Regions from separate parts of the Listeria sp. MAN/IMW/UF464 genome, predicted to be linked through region 3. Evidence: riboswitches for the same ligand, from Rfam matches in the RefSeq annotation. Region 3 holds a riboswitch; each other region holds the start of a gene.
What was found. Region 3 has a riboswitch for S-adenosylmethionine ahead of AC4PG0_RS12805 (methionine ABC transporter ATP-binding protein). Riboswitches for the same ligand answer to the same signal wherever they lie in the genome.

Region 1 (4,847 bases), on a different contig from region 3:
GTTGATAAAATTGGCTAAGTCTTCTTGGAGCGAATTTTCGATTGGGAAAACATGCCATTTACTACCGTTGATTGCGCCATTTCGGACAAAGAAAACGAAAACACTTAAATGATTATCTTGTTCATAACAGCCGATAATATCACGATTTTTTAGTCCGGGGAAAATAATATGTTGTTTTTCGATGGTTTCATTAATAGCATGGATTTTATCGCGTAGTTCAGCAGCTCTTTCGAATTCCAGTTTTTCGGTGGCTGCTTCCATGTCTTTAGTGAGCTTCCCCTTCACGCCTTTAACATCGCCTTCAAGAAAACGACTAATTTTTTGAATTTGTTTTTTATATACAGCGGGTTCAATTTCTGCTTGGCAAGGTCCTAGGCAAAGTCCTAAATGATAGTACAAACACGGACGTCCCGGCTTTCCGTCACATCTACAAAGCGGATATAATTTTTCAATAAGTTCTACCGTTTGCCTTGCTGAAAACCGACCAGGATATGGACCGAAGTAGTGCGCGCCATCTTGTTTCACTTCAAATACGACTTCGATATGCGGATTTTTCTCATTCGTGATTTTAATATAGGGATAACTCGTTCCTTCTTTTAACTGGATATTGAAAGGAGGTTGATATTTTTGAATTAAAATCATCTCGAGAAGTAGTGCCTCTTTTTCGGAGGTAGTGATAATTAGTTCTAAATCACGAATTTGTCTTACAAGTCTTGCAGTTTTACCGATTTGTTTACTATGAAAATAAGACTTTATACGGTTTTTTAAACATTTAGATTTGCCAATATAAAGTATTTCGTTATTTTCATCTCTATAAATATAGCAACCTGGTGATTCAGGTAATAAGGTTAATTTGGTTTGTAATTTGTCATCCAAAGGGCTTCCCCTCCTTCTAGAACATCTATTCTATTCCTACTTGCTGTTTTTGTAAAGACGAAAAAAGAACTAGCCTAGGCCAGTTCTTCTTATTTGTTATTTCCCCCAAACGTCTTCTGCGATTTTGACGACGTAACGTAATTTGTTCCATTGCTCTTCTTCACTTAAAATATTGCCTTCTTCTGTAGAGGCGAATCCGCACTGTGGGCTAAGGCATAATTGGTTTAGCGGCACAATCTCACTCGCTTCTTTAATTCGTGCTTTGATTGCCGTTTCATCTTCTAAATCCCCTGTTTTAGAGGTGATTAAGCCGAGAACGATTTTCAAATCTGGGCGCGCTACATATTTTAGTGGTGAAAAATCTCCAGAACGTTCATTATCATATTCTAAAAAGAAACCATCGATATTTAGCTTGCCAAATAATGTTGCTGCAACTGGTCCATAACCGCCTTCTGCTATCCACGTAGAGCGGAAATTCCCACGACAAATGTGCATCGTAATAACCATATCTGCTGGTTTATACTTGATAGCTTCATTAATAAGCGTTTTATATGTTTCTTGCAGTGTATCGGGGTCAAAACCTCGCTCACGTACAACTTCACGCTGTTCATCAGAGCATAAATAGCTCCACGATGTATCATCTAATTGTAAATAACGACAACCGGCATCATAAAAGGCTTGAATCGCTTTTTGATAAGCAGCCGCTAAATCAGCCACAAATTTATCAGCATCGTCTATATATGGCTGATACTCCATGTCACCACGATAATGAAGCATCGCCGGACTTGGAATCGTTTGTTTTGCTACATGATTTTCACCAACGGCTTCTTTTAGGAAAATAAAATCTTCTATAAATGGATGCGTCGTGAAATCAATTGGACCTGTAATTTTCACCGAATGAGATTTTGTTTGGACTTTGCTAAATTGAATGCCTCCCGCCGCATCGTATCCTTCTACCCCATCCAAATTCTCTAAGAAATCAAAATGCCACCAAGCGCGGCGAAATTCGCCATCAGTAATTGCTTTTAAACCCACTTCTTTTTGTTTTTCAACAATATACTTAATTTCTGCATTTTCAATTTCACGTAATTCTTGAGTTGTAATTTCGCCACTTTGGAATTTCTCGCGTGCCTCTTTAATTGCCTTTGTCCGTAAAATACTTCCAACATGATCTGCATAAAATGGTGCCACTTGATTCATTTTCTTCGCCTCAATTCTAGTTATTTTTATGTACAAAAAAACTTTCCCCCAAAAGACAGCTTTTAAGGGAAAGAGTGATTTACCTGTTTCGCGTGCCTTATCTGTCAGTGATACTGCTGGATTTGGCACCGTGAAAAGTCCGGTTGCCAAGGCTTCACTGGGCCAGAACCCTCCACCTTTCTTGATAAGTTACTATGTAATTGGTTCTTATTATATCGTTTACTTCTCGTGATTGTCAAATTTATTTCTGAATATTTATGCTTCTGCGATAACTTCGATTTCAATGTCAGCGTCAAGCGGTAACTTGGCTACTTGGAAAGCACTTCTTGCGGGGAAATCACTGGAAAAGAAAGTAGCGTATACTTCATTCACAGCTGTAAAATCATTTAAATCTTTGAAGAAAACAGTCGCTTTAATGATTTTATCTAGTCCAGAACCCGCTTCTTCTAGTACGGCTGCTAAATTTTTAAAAGCTTGCTCAGCTTGTTTTGTTGCGCCTTCTGCTAATTCTCCAGTTGCTGGGTTAATACCAAGTTGACCTGATGTGAAAATAAGTCCATTCACTTTTACAGCTTGTGAATATGGTCCGAGTGCTTTTGGGGCTGACGAGGTTTGAATAATTTCTTTTGCCATTTTATCCCTGCTTTCTTTTGTGGTATGCTTTTATTCTAATCAATAAAGTTAGTTTTAGCAATAAAGGGGGATTTCTGAATGATTTTAACGATATATTTAATCGCGATAACGCTTATTTCTTTTCTATTATTCGCTGTTGATAAACGGAAAGCAATTAAACACGCATACCGGATACCTGAATCGGTACTACTTCTCTCCGCATTTCTTGGTGGTGCCTTTGGTAGTTGGATGTCGATGCAGTTGTTTCACCATAAAACGCAAAAGCCGAAGTTTCGGATTTTAGTGCCACTTGCGATGGTTTGGACTGTTGGGGTTTTGGTTTGGTGGTTGTACTGAATTAACAAGCTAAATTTGTCGATTTTTTAGCTTTTATAATGTTCAAATTCCCAGCAGAAATAGTTTTGCAGTGCTTGACAGGAGTCATCTCAATTGTCTTTTAAACATGATTTCTATCTTTGATAAAAGTAATTCATAGCTATATTTTAACAGTCTTTTTGTACAGTTCTTAAAATTAGTAAAACACTATAACAAATCTATTATGTCTAATAGCAAAAAATACCGACCAGAGAAAACTGGTCGGTATTTTTATTCTATCTTTTATTAATTTTTCCTTCTTAATTTCTTTCTACCTCTCATCACCAACAAGAGCATGCTTAGAACAAGTAAGCTCATGCCTGTCCAGATTACCCAAGTGTTTGTTTGGTCACCTGTTTTTGGTAATGGTTTTGCTGCTTCATATGTTGTTGTATGTTGCTTGTTATCAACTACTTTTAATGGTGTTTTTTCTACTGATGGTTTTACTGGATTTGTAGGTCCTGTTGGGTCTGATGGGTCAACAGGTTTTACATTTTCTGCTTTTACTTGAATGTTAGCTGTAACAGAAAGTTGTTCCTTCCCCGCATCTGCAGTTCCTTCATTTGGATCATACGTGTAAATCACTTTGTAGATACCAGCTTTATTTACATCTACTTTACCATCTACTTGGATTTTGGAGAAAGGAATTGCTACACCATCTCGGTTTGTCGCACCTATAAAATTAGCTTCTGCTTCCCATTTTTCTCCATGTGGGATAACGCTATCTTTTACAGTGATTTGAGCTTGGTTTTGGATCACAGTGATATGAGCTACTTTTTTCACTCCATCATAGATATAGCTTACTTCATATGCGCCTGCTGTTTCAGAATCAACATGCCCGGTTACAGTTACATCTTCAAAAGAAATTTGGTCGCCTTTTTTATCAGTAGCGTTATCGAAGTTGTCTTCTGCTTTCCATTTATCTCCTGTATAAATGGTAGAGTCATGCACTTCTAAGCTTGTTTTTCTTGGACTTACAGTGAGATTAATTGTTTTCGAAACACCGCCATAACTATAAGTCACTTGGTAAACACCAACTGTTTCTAAATCAACAGTCGGATTTTCTGAAACGTTGATATTTTGCCAATCTACTGTATTTCCGTCTTTATCTTGTGCACTGTCAAAATTATCTTTGGCATCCCAGCTATCTCCCACATAGATTTCAGAATCATGCGCGTTCACTGCTGTTAAGATGTCTTTTACTTGGATATTAATTGTTTTTGAGACACCGTCATATGTGTACGTTACTGGATATGTTCCAGCTTTATCTGTATCAACAGTTCCTTTAACTTCTATATCAGCAAAAGCGACGGAATTGCCATCTTTATCAAGCGCACTGTCAAAGTTATCTTCTGCATTCCACGTGTCTCCGATGTAAACTGCGGAATCATGTGCGTTCACTGCTGTTAATTTAGCTTTCACAGTTAAAGTGATTTTTTTCGATACTTTGCCATACTTGTAAGTGACTTCGTAAGCACCTGCTTTAGCTGTATCAACGGTTGGTTTTTGTGTGACTGTAACATCTTCTAGGTCAACCGCGTTACCATCTTTATCAAAAGCACTATCGAAGTTATCTTTAGCATCCCATGCATCTCCTACATAAATAGTAGAGTCATGAGCACTGATACCTTCTTTATTTTCTAAAACAGTAACTGTAATAGTTTTCGAAACGCCATCGTAGCTATAAGTGATGGTATTAGTACCAGCTTGATTTGTATTAACATTTCCTGCCACTGTTATATCAGCAAAAGCGACGGAATTACCATCTTTATTAAGCGCACTAT
Region 2 (4,847 bases), on a different contig from region 3:
CATGTTTATTCTTAACACTAGGGACTGCGGTCGCTGTAATGATTGGTGATAAAGTCGATCATTTTGCACCTGGACTTGGTAAAATCACCTATGCATTTATGTTTAGTTGGTCGCTCGTTATGATTATTTATATGAATGCTGAGCTGGGTACTTCTAACATGATGTATATGACAACAGGTGTTTATCAAAAAATTGTTAAACCTGGAAAAGCATTACAAATTTTGATTTTATGTATTGTTTGTAATTTATTGGGTGGAATTCTTGCAGGGTACTTAGTTTCTCTGACATCTGTTTTCCATAATTTACCTGCTGACCACTTCTTATTTACTGCCGTTAGCGGTAAACTTGAAAAAGCGCCATTACAAATTTTTGTAGAAGGTATTTTCGCCAATATTGTTGTAAATACGGCCGTGCTTTGTACACTTCGAATGAAAGATGATGCTGGTAAAGTCATTGCGATGATTTTCATTATTTTCATCTTTGCATTCTTAGGATTCGAGCACGTTATCGCCAACTTCTCATCATTCTCATTAGCATTTTTCGCTTCTGGTGGAACACTTGCTGCAATGACAGCGGGCAATGTGACCGTCAATTTAGTCCTTGCTTTACTTGGGAATTTTGTAGGTGGTGGCCTTGTTATCGGACTAGGCTATGCGTGGCTTAACCGAACGAAATCAATTTATAAAGACTAATAAAAAAGTTACCTCAGAAATTTTCCGAGGTAACTTTTTTTATATGCTTTTAACAGGTAAATTATTTAAAAATGACCGAATGAGCGGCTCGAACTTCGGTACTTCCTTTTCAACTAGAAAAGCATCATGACCGTATTCAGAGGCCACTTCATGATAAGTAACCGGCACATCCCATTCTTTTAAAAGTTCATAACCGCGGCGCAAATCGTGAATTCGGAAAAGTTGATCGGTCGTAATGCCAATCAGCAAATACGGAATTTTAATTTTTGAAAAAGCGGGTAAATCATCTTTTGCGGGAGCCGTAACGTCAAATAAATCAATCGCCTTTGTTAAATATAGATAACTATTCGCGTCAAACCGCTCGACAAAAGTATCCCCTTGATATTGTAAATACGATTCAATTTGAAAATGCTCTTTTGAGAAAGCGGCAGGCGAAGACTCGGCGACAGTGAAACGTTCAAACCGCTTGGAGAAAAGTTCGCTCGTCCGGTAAGTCATCATTCCAACCATTCTCGCAGTAGCAAGCCCGCCCTCAGGTTGACCAATATAGTTGCCGCCATTAAAGTCGGGATCATTCAAAATCGCCATCCGCATAATTAAGTTATAACCAATCGCATCAGGTCCGGCAGCAAGTGGGGAGGCGATGTTGATAATGCTATCTGTTATATCGGCATAATCAATCGCCCATTCTGTGGCTTGCATTCCACCCATCGATCCCCCAATCACCGAAACAATCCTTGTAACCCCAAGTTGTTCCAAAAGTTCACGCTGCACTTTAATAATATCTTTAATTGAAAATCCGGGAAATTGTAACCGGAAAGGCTCGCCTGTTTTTGGATTAATAGAGGAGGGGCCAGTCGTTCCACTACAACCACCAAATACATTCGTACAAACAAGAAAATATTTGTCTGTATCAATCGTTTTCCCCGGACCAATATAATCATCCCACCAACCAGGGGCGTCATCTTCAAAATGTTTCGCCGCATGAGCTGTCCCAGTGAGCGCATGTTCTAACAAAATACAATTATCGCGTGAGGCAGAAAGTGTCCCATACGTTTCATAGCCAACTAAAACTGGACTTAATGTTTCCCCGTTTTCAAGTAGAAGAGGACTTTTTTGAAATAGTTCTTTTTGTTGTAAGGTCACTTCTCTTCACTTCCTCCTAAATTTGCTCTAGTGCTTTCGTTAAATCTTGAATAATATCATCCGCATTTTCGATTCCGATAGAAAGACGGATGGATTCTGGTTTAACGCCAGCTGTTAATTGTTGTTCTTCGCTTAGTTGTTGATGAGTCGTTGATGCTGGGTGGATTATAAGCGATTTTGCGTCGCCAACGTTGGCTAGATGCGAGAATAACTCCACAGATTCGATAACCTTTTTCCCAGCCGCGTAACCACCTTTAACGCCAAAAGTGAAAATGGAACCAGGTCCTTTTGGTAAATATTTTTGGGCTAAATCGTGGTATTTGTTGTCTTTTAAGCCAGGATAATTAACCCAAGCAACTTTTGGATGATCATTTAGGAAATTCGCTACTTGTTTCGCATTTTTCACGTGTTGTTCAAGTCGTAAAGATAATGTTTCTAGCCCTAAAATGAGTAAGAAGGCGTTGAACGGGGAAAGTGCGGCACCAGTGTCACGAAGGAGCGAGACACGGAGCTTGGTAATATAGGCCGCCGCACCAACATCATTCGTATAAGATAGCCCATTATAACTATCATCAGGTACAACGAGTTTTGGAAACTTCCCATTTGCCCAGTTAAATTTACCAGAGTCAATAACAGCGCCACCAATTGCAACCCCGTGACCACCGATAAATTTGGTTGCCGAGTAAACGACAATATCTGCACCAAAATCAAATGGGCGATTTAAATAAGCGGTCGCAAAAGTATTATCAACAATTAGCGGGACATCAGATGCGTGCGCTATCTCAGCTACTTTTTCAATATCAATAATATTAATATCAGGATTACCAATCGTTTCAATGAATACGGCTTTCGTATTTTCTTTCATTGCTTTTTCAAAATTTTCAGGTTCGTTAGGGTCGACAAAAGTAACATCAATGCCAAACGTTTTAAATGTATGTGAAAAAAGAGTGTGTGTTCCACCATAAAGTGTTGCGGCTGCGACGATATGATCGCCGGAACCAGCAATATTTAAAATCGAGTAAGTAATAGCAGCCATGCCTGAAGCCGTTGCAACCGCACCAATGCCACCTTCAAGTAAAGTTAATCGTTCTTCTAAAACAGCTGTAGTCGGATTCATAATTCGTGTATAAATATTTCCAGTTTCTTGTAAACCAAATAAGGCTGCGGCATGTTCCGGGCTATCAAATGTATACGATGTTGTTTGATAAATTGGTACGGCTCTAGAATGCGTATCTCCGTCCGGTGTATGTCCGCCGTGTACTTGAATTGTTTCGAATTTATACTCATTACTCATAAAATCCACTCCTCTTTAATATGTATTTATCAGTAATTTCCATCAAAAAACCTCCCTAGCAGTATATAAGCCGCCAGAGAGGATAGAGTTTCCTAAACTTGGATTTCCGACTTATCTTTCAGAATATACTGCTGGAATTAGCACCGTGAAAATAAATTCCGGTTGCTAAGGCTTCAAAGGGCCAGTCCCTCCACCTTTCGTGATAAGAAAATACTATTAAATTAAGTTATATATTACGCTGGATGAAACAAATTGTCAACTAAGTATTTAAAAAGTCCAAAAATAGCACTTGTGTGTGGAATTTTTGTGACAAAGCTGTTTTTTAGACTAATATTTCACTTTAAAAAGGTTTTAAAATCCATTTTTTAGGCTATTATAGTTAAGACTAATTATATTTCATTAAAAGTGGGGTTAGATTAGCACAAATAAAGGGGAGTTGAAATAAAAATGAAGACATTTACACGTATTCTTGTTTTATTAGCAGGGATTGCGATGATTGTACTTGGAATTTGGTTCTTATTCCATCCAGGTATTTCATTATTAACCTCAACATTGATGATCGGTTTCTTACTACTGATTTCAGGTATTTTCCACACAATTTCTTATTTCTCAGATAGAAAATCACAAAATGTTTCTGGGTGGGTACTAGCTGACGGAATTTTATCCATCTTACTAGGTTTCTTGCTATTATTTAATGAATTTGATGGAACATTAACACTTGTATTGCTGTTTGGTATGTGGGTATTGTTTGCTGGTATTATGCGTACAATCGGCGCATTCACTGCTAAACAAAATAACGTACAAGGCTGGGGCTGGATTTTAACAATTGGTATTATTGGTATCATTGTTGGTTTTATCGCTCTATTCAATCCAGTTGTCTCCGCAATTGGTATCGTTCTTGTCGTAGCAATTTTCTTCATCGTTCAAGGTATCGGCGCAATCGCAACATTTTTCTTTATGGGAAAAAGTTATTAATAAAAAAGTGAAACCAATTGTATAAATTGGTTTCACTTTTTTTGTGTTATTTTTTTCGTAAAAAGATTACTGAACTGCCAGCTAAGATAAGTCCAATCAATGTTAACGGGATTGAATTAGCATCACCGGTTTTCGGGATAATTTTTTTAGTGCTGTTAGTATTACTATTCTTAGTATTTATTGTTTTTACTTCAGAAGGCGATTCATATAGTTCTCTAATTTTCAACGTTTCTGGGTCATAAATGTAATAGGTTTTTTCACTGTATTCTACTTCAGTACTGCTGTATAAAGCAAATATATCACCTGGTTGTAGTGGTGTTTCGAATGTAATGGTGAAGTTTCCTTTTTCATCTTCTATAGACCATCCAATCAAATTTTCGTCCTCATCTTCTGCAATTACACCTAAGTTAGGCAGAGTAACTCCGTATAGAATGGAAGGTGTACTTCTTTTCAAATCAAGAGTAGGTGCTTTAAGTGTAGGTTTATCACTAACGATAACGTAGTAAGAAGAAAATTCTGTTGTATTTCCTGATGGATCTGTTGCGATAACAACAAAGGTATGCATACCAAGTCGAGTATATGTTGGTTCATATCCAGGTTTAAAAGTTAAAGTAACTTTACCCGAGTTATCAGTAGCTGTTACAAATGTAGAGGGCGTTATAGTTTCTCCTTTGACAACAAACGGATAGTCGTCTGGATTAACACTAATCTTTGGCGGCTCTTGATCTAGAACTTTGTAA
Region 3 (4,847 bases):
TCCAACAAGTGAAATTGCTGTCACTGTAATACCAGAAATAATCGCTGGTAAGGCTTCTGGGATGAGCACTTTACCAATAATAGTAAACATATTCGCACCCATGGATTTAGCGGCTTCAATAACGCCTTTGTCTACTTCGCGAAAAGCAATTTCTACCATCCGACCATAGAACGGAGCTGCTGAGATAATTAAAGCTGGAAGTGCTGCTTTCGGTCCAATTACGGTTCCGACTAACGATTTTGTCATCGGTAAAAGTAACACGATTAAAATAATAAAAGGAATGGAACGGAACACATTAACAAGGATTGCTGTTATCCAGTATAAAATGCGCGCTCCGGCATGTTTTTTATTATTGGTTAAAAATAGTAATAATCCTAGCACGATTCCTAGCAAAAAAACTGCAAATAATGAAGTAAGTGTCATATATAGCGTTTCTTGTGTGGCAACCCACATCATTTGAAAATCAACATTTGGAAATAACTCTTGTAATTTCGTCATCGTTCTAACACTTCCGTTTCTACTTTAAGTTGACGTAGCTGTGTTAGACTGGCATCTATCGCTTCTTCTGTGCCTAAAACTTGGACATACAATGTTCCGTATGCACCGTTTTGCGTTTGAGTTAAGTTCCCATGAAGGACATTTAGCATAACATCATTTTCTTTTGCTACTTGAGAGATAACTGGTTGAGTTGCATTTTCACTCATGAAGAGTAGTTTAACGATTTTACCTTCTGCGTAATTATCGAGTAATAGATGGATTAGTTCTTCCGTTTCGTCTGAATCAGTTACTTGGCGGACGAAACGCTGCGTTACTTTTTCTTTAGGATGGCGGAACACATCTAGTACGTCACCGAGTTCAGCAACTTTCCCGTTTTCCATGACTGCCACGCGATTACAGATTTTCCGAATAACGTGCATTTCGTGGGTGATAACGATGATAGTTAGGTTGAGGCGTTTATTTATGTCTAGCAATAATTCTAGAACTTCATCGGTCGTTTGTGGATCTAGTGCGGATGTAGCCTCATCACAAAGCAATACTTTAGGATTATTGGCGAGCGCTCTTGCAATACCTACGCGCTGTTTTTGCCCACCACTTAGTTCAGCTGGATAGGCGTTTTCTTTTCCTTCTAAGCCAACGAGTCGGATTAGTTCATTGACCCGAAAACGTCTTTTTTCACCGCGAACACCAGCAATTTCTAATGGAAACGCGATATTCTCTGCAACAGTTCTAGACCATAATAAATTAAAATGTTGAAATATCATTCCGATTTGTTGGCGCGCTTTTCTTAATTTACTACCACGAATTTGGCTAATTAGTAGGTTATCTACTTCAACAGACCCTTCTGTTGGTAGTTCTAATCCATTGAACATTCGGATTAGTGTACTTTTACCAGCCCCTGAATAACCAACTACTCCGAAAATCTCACCTTGTTCAATTTCTAAATCGACATGGTCGACAGCGAGAACTTTGTTATTTCTGGACGTATATTCTTTTACGACGTTCTGTAACGTAATCATCTCTATCACCTTTTCTACATTCTGATATACAAAAAAGCCTTCCTGCTAATGAGCAGAAAGGCAGCATTTTTTCAAATGGGCTAACTTCCTTCTCATCTTTCAGAACAAATCGTTGTTCTGCATGACTTAGCACCTTAAACACATAATGAATTATTGTTTAGGTTGCTGGGTTTCACAGGGCATTTCCCTCCACCACTCTGGATAAGATTTCTACATATTATTATATCACTTCATTTGTGACTATAGTGACGTTTCTTGTTTTTTCATATTACCTTTTCCGTCACACTTTGTCAATAACTTTTTTATTTATACGCATCTATTTGTAATTTACTTCACTAATAATACTATTTTCTCCCGAATCTTCCTGGCTAGCTAACTGAGAGGCTATTTTAATCTGAGCTCTATTTTGATATTTAAGTTCGCTACTATTGACTTGAATTATGTACATAAATACCGCAATGACCGTGATACAAGCAACAACAATTAAAACAATATGTTTTTTCATTTTTCTCTCCTCCGTGATTTATATTCTACTGAAAGAACATAAATCACAAGGAAAGAAACATTTAAGAATTTTTAAAGATTAAATGAGCGGCAATTTGACGATAAAACTTGTTTTGCGATGTTTGCTTTCTGCGGTAACAATTCCGCCGTGTTTTTCAACGATAGACTTAGCGATTGCAAGGCCTAAGCCAGTACCCGTTGTTGTCCGATTTTTATCTACTTTGTAAAAACGTTCAAATAGATAAGGTAAATCAACGGTTGGAATCTCTTCACCATAGTTAGTGACCCGCACAACAGCCATATTATCTTCTTTTTTCGCGCTTACATCAATTTGTTTATTTCCTTCTCCGTATCTAAGCGCATTGGAAAATAAATTCTCAAACAAACGCATAATTTGGTTACCATCGCCACCAATGATGAGTTTATTGGCATCAAAATGTTCGATTATCTGCATATTTCGTTCTGCAGCTCGTCCGTCATATTCTGCTACTAATTGTCTGAGTAATTCAATGATGTCTAGTTCATCTTTTTTTAATTGGTAATCAACACTATCAAGCCTAGTATAAGAGAATAAATCATCAATCAGTTTATGCAGATGACGCGCTTTTCCGTAAACAAGTTCCGTATAATAACGCAGCTCAATCTCATCACGATAACGATCCTCATGAATATAACTTAAATATCCTAAAATCGACGTTAAAGGCGTCCGCAAATCATGTGAGACATTCGTAATTAAGTCATTCCTAGCTTGCTGCGCCTGTTCTTCCTTTTTCATTAATTTATTTTGTCGTTCACGCATATTTTCAATGTTTCGCTCAAGTTCTTGAATTTCCGGGACAAAACTTTCTGTATCAACCGGCTTTCCATCATTTAAAGCAAAATTAATCGTTCGTAGTTGTTTTTTTAATATCCGCTGACGCATCAATCGATAAAAGAATGCAAAGAATAAACAAGCAATCAAAAAGATAATTAAAAACTTCAGCGATAACATCCAAAACGACTGCATTATCCGAGTATATTTATTCGGCCCAAAAAGTTGAACCATAGATTGCGTCACTTCACGTAAAAACAAAGAATCATCACGAATAGAAATACTCCACAAATAAATAGTTTGGACAGTAATCAAAGCAAAAACCCAAGACACTATTGCAAAAAAAGTCGCCTGCCAAACATTCATCACATGGCTAATTTTCGTAAACAACACTTCCAGCCTAGATTTCAATTTTGTACCCTACTCCCCATATTGTCTTAATCACATTTTCTCCGCCCATAGCATCTCTCAATTTATCGCGCAAGTTGCTAATATGGACCATGACCGTTTTACTCGCTCCGAGTGCTTTCTCCTGCCAAATTTTCTCAAAAATATATTCTGAACTGAAAACACGACCTGGTTCACTCGCTAGTAAAAATAAAATATCAAATTCTGAAGTAGTTAGATGAAGTTCTTTTTCTCCAACAGTTACAACATGAAGCCCGCGATCAACTACAATTGGCCCAATAATGACCTTATCTTGACTAACTGGCTCTGCTTGACTCATTTGTTGCATACGTCTTAAAATCGCTTTAACGCGAACAGAGAGCTCTAAAGGATTAAACGGTTTGACCATATAATCATCCGCTCCAGTTAATAGTCCCATAATTTTATCATTATCTTCTGCCTTTGCACTAAGCATTAAAATTGGCGTTAAAATACCATTTTTCCGCATTAATCGGCATACTTCAAGGCCATTCATTTCTGGCATCATTATATCTAAAATCACTAATGTTGGCTGCTTTTCTTGCACTAAACGCCATACTTCCGCACCATCATAAGCTTGATAAATTGTGTATCCTTCATTTTGTAAATATAATTTTACTAAATCAACAATTTCTTTATCATCATCGGCAATCAAAATAGATGTTGTCATACTCATTGTCCTTTCCATTCTTATTTCTACCTATTGTAACACTTTAGAAACAAATCGAATAGAAAGAGCTGATTTTTAATTTCTAGTTAGCACTCGCTCTTCTTCAGGTTCTAAGTGAATCAAAACTTCTGCTTTCGCGTAGAAATTCATAATCTCTGCTTCAATTTCATCACAAAGCGAATGAGCACTTTCAATTGTCATCGTGGAAGATACTACTAAATGAAAATCAATATATTCTTCCGCTCCTGCTCGCCTAGAGCGAAAATCATGAAATTCAATAAATTTATTTTTATGCGCTAAAATAATCTTTTTAATCGCCTCTTCTTCATTATCTGAAAGACGTTTATCCATTAATGGTGGAAAAGATTCTTTTAAAAGCTTAAATGCTTCGTACATAATATAAAATGCCGTTAAAATAGCGATAACTGGGTCTAACCACAACCAGCCAGTTATGTATACTAAAAATAAACTAAGCGCAATACCAAGCGATGTGAAAACATCTGTATATAAATGTAGCGCATTGGATTTCATTGCAACTGAATTGGCTTTAATTGCCGCTCTTTTAATAATTCGTGACACAATAATATTAACAATCGCCCCAAAAAGCATGACAGCAATACCGAGCGCTGGAAATCTAATTTCATGCGGATTTAAAAGTTTATTAACAGATTCAACAATAATCCAAATACCCGCTACAAAAATCAATAAAGTTTCAATAGTCCCCGCGATATTTTCCGCTTTCCCGTGCCCATATGGATGGTCCTCGTCTGCAGGCTGATTCGAAATTCGAATAGAAAAGAAAGTAATGACTGATGCAAATAAATCCATTGAAGAGTGAATTCCTTCTGAAATCACAGCTACCGATCCCGTGAAAAAGCCGACAATTAATTTAAGTACGACGATAACAAAATTACTACAC

Region 1: linked by a shared signal. The riboswitch ahead of AC4PG0_RS04175 (5-methyltetrahydropteroyltriglutamate--homocysteine S-methyltransferase) and the one ahead of AC4PG0_RS12805 (methionine ABC transporter ATP-binding protein) in region 3 are both predicted to bind S-adenosylmethionine.
Region 2: linked by a shared signal. The riboswitch ahead of AC4PG0_RS05340 (O-acetylhomoserine aminocarboxypropyltransferase/cysteine synthase family protein) and the one ahead of AC4PG0_RS12805 (methionine ABC transporter ATP-binding protein) in region 3 are both predicted to bind S-adenosylmethionine.

The regions. Positions count from the first base shown of each region.
Region 1 covers NZ_JBZWZP010000001.1:811,058-815,904, forward strand. The annotation lists gene uvrC (excinuclease ABC subunit UvrC) at 1-876, opposite strand, end outside; gene AC4PG0_RS04175 (5-methyltetrahydropteroyltriglutamate--homocysteine S-methyltransferase) at 973-2,076, opposite strand; SAM riboswitch class I at 2,171-2,267, opposite strand; gene AC4PG0_RS04180 (RidA family protein) at 2,332-2,709, opposite strand; gene AC4PG0_RS04185 (DUF1294 domain-containing protein) at 2,788-3,045, shown strand; gene lcp (putative cellulose-binding protein LCP) at 3,310-4,847, opposite strand, start outside.
Region 2 covers NZ_JBZWZP010000001.1:1,043,285-1,048,131, reverse strand. The annotation lists gene AC4PG0_RS05350 (formate/nitrite transporter family protein) at 1-692, shown strand, start outside; gene metX (homoserine O-acetyltransferase MetX) at 732-1,838, opposite strand; gene AC4PG0_RS05340 (O-acetylhomoserine aminocarboxypropyltransferase/cysteine synthase family protein) at 1,855-3,132, opposite strand; SAM riboswitch class I at 3,241-3,341, opposite strand; gene AC4PG0_RS05335 (HdeD family acid-resistance protein) at 3,580-4,107, shown strand; gene AC4PG0_RS05330 (LPXTG cell wall anchor domain-containing protein) at 4,154-4,847, opposite strand, start outside.
Region 3 covers NZ_JBZWZP010000004.1:44,913-49,759, forward strand. The annotation lists gene AC4PG0_RS12800 (methionine ABC transporter permease) at 1-498, opposite strand, end outside; gene AC4PG0_RS12805 (methionine ABC transporter ATP-binding protein) at 495-1,517, opposite strand; SAM riboswitch class I at 1,607-1,725, opposite strand; gene AC4PG0_RS12810 (hypothetical protein) at 1,834-2,022, opposite strand; gene cesK (histidine kinase CesK) at 2,101-3,243, opposite strand; gene cesR (response regulator CesR) at 3,233-3,928, opposite strand; gene AC4PG0_RS12825 (cation diffusion facilitator family transporter) at 4,004-4,847, opposite strand, start outside.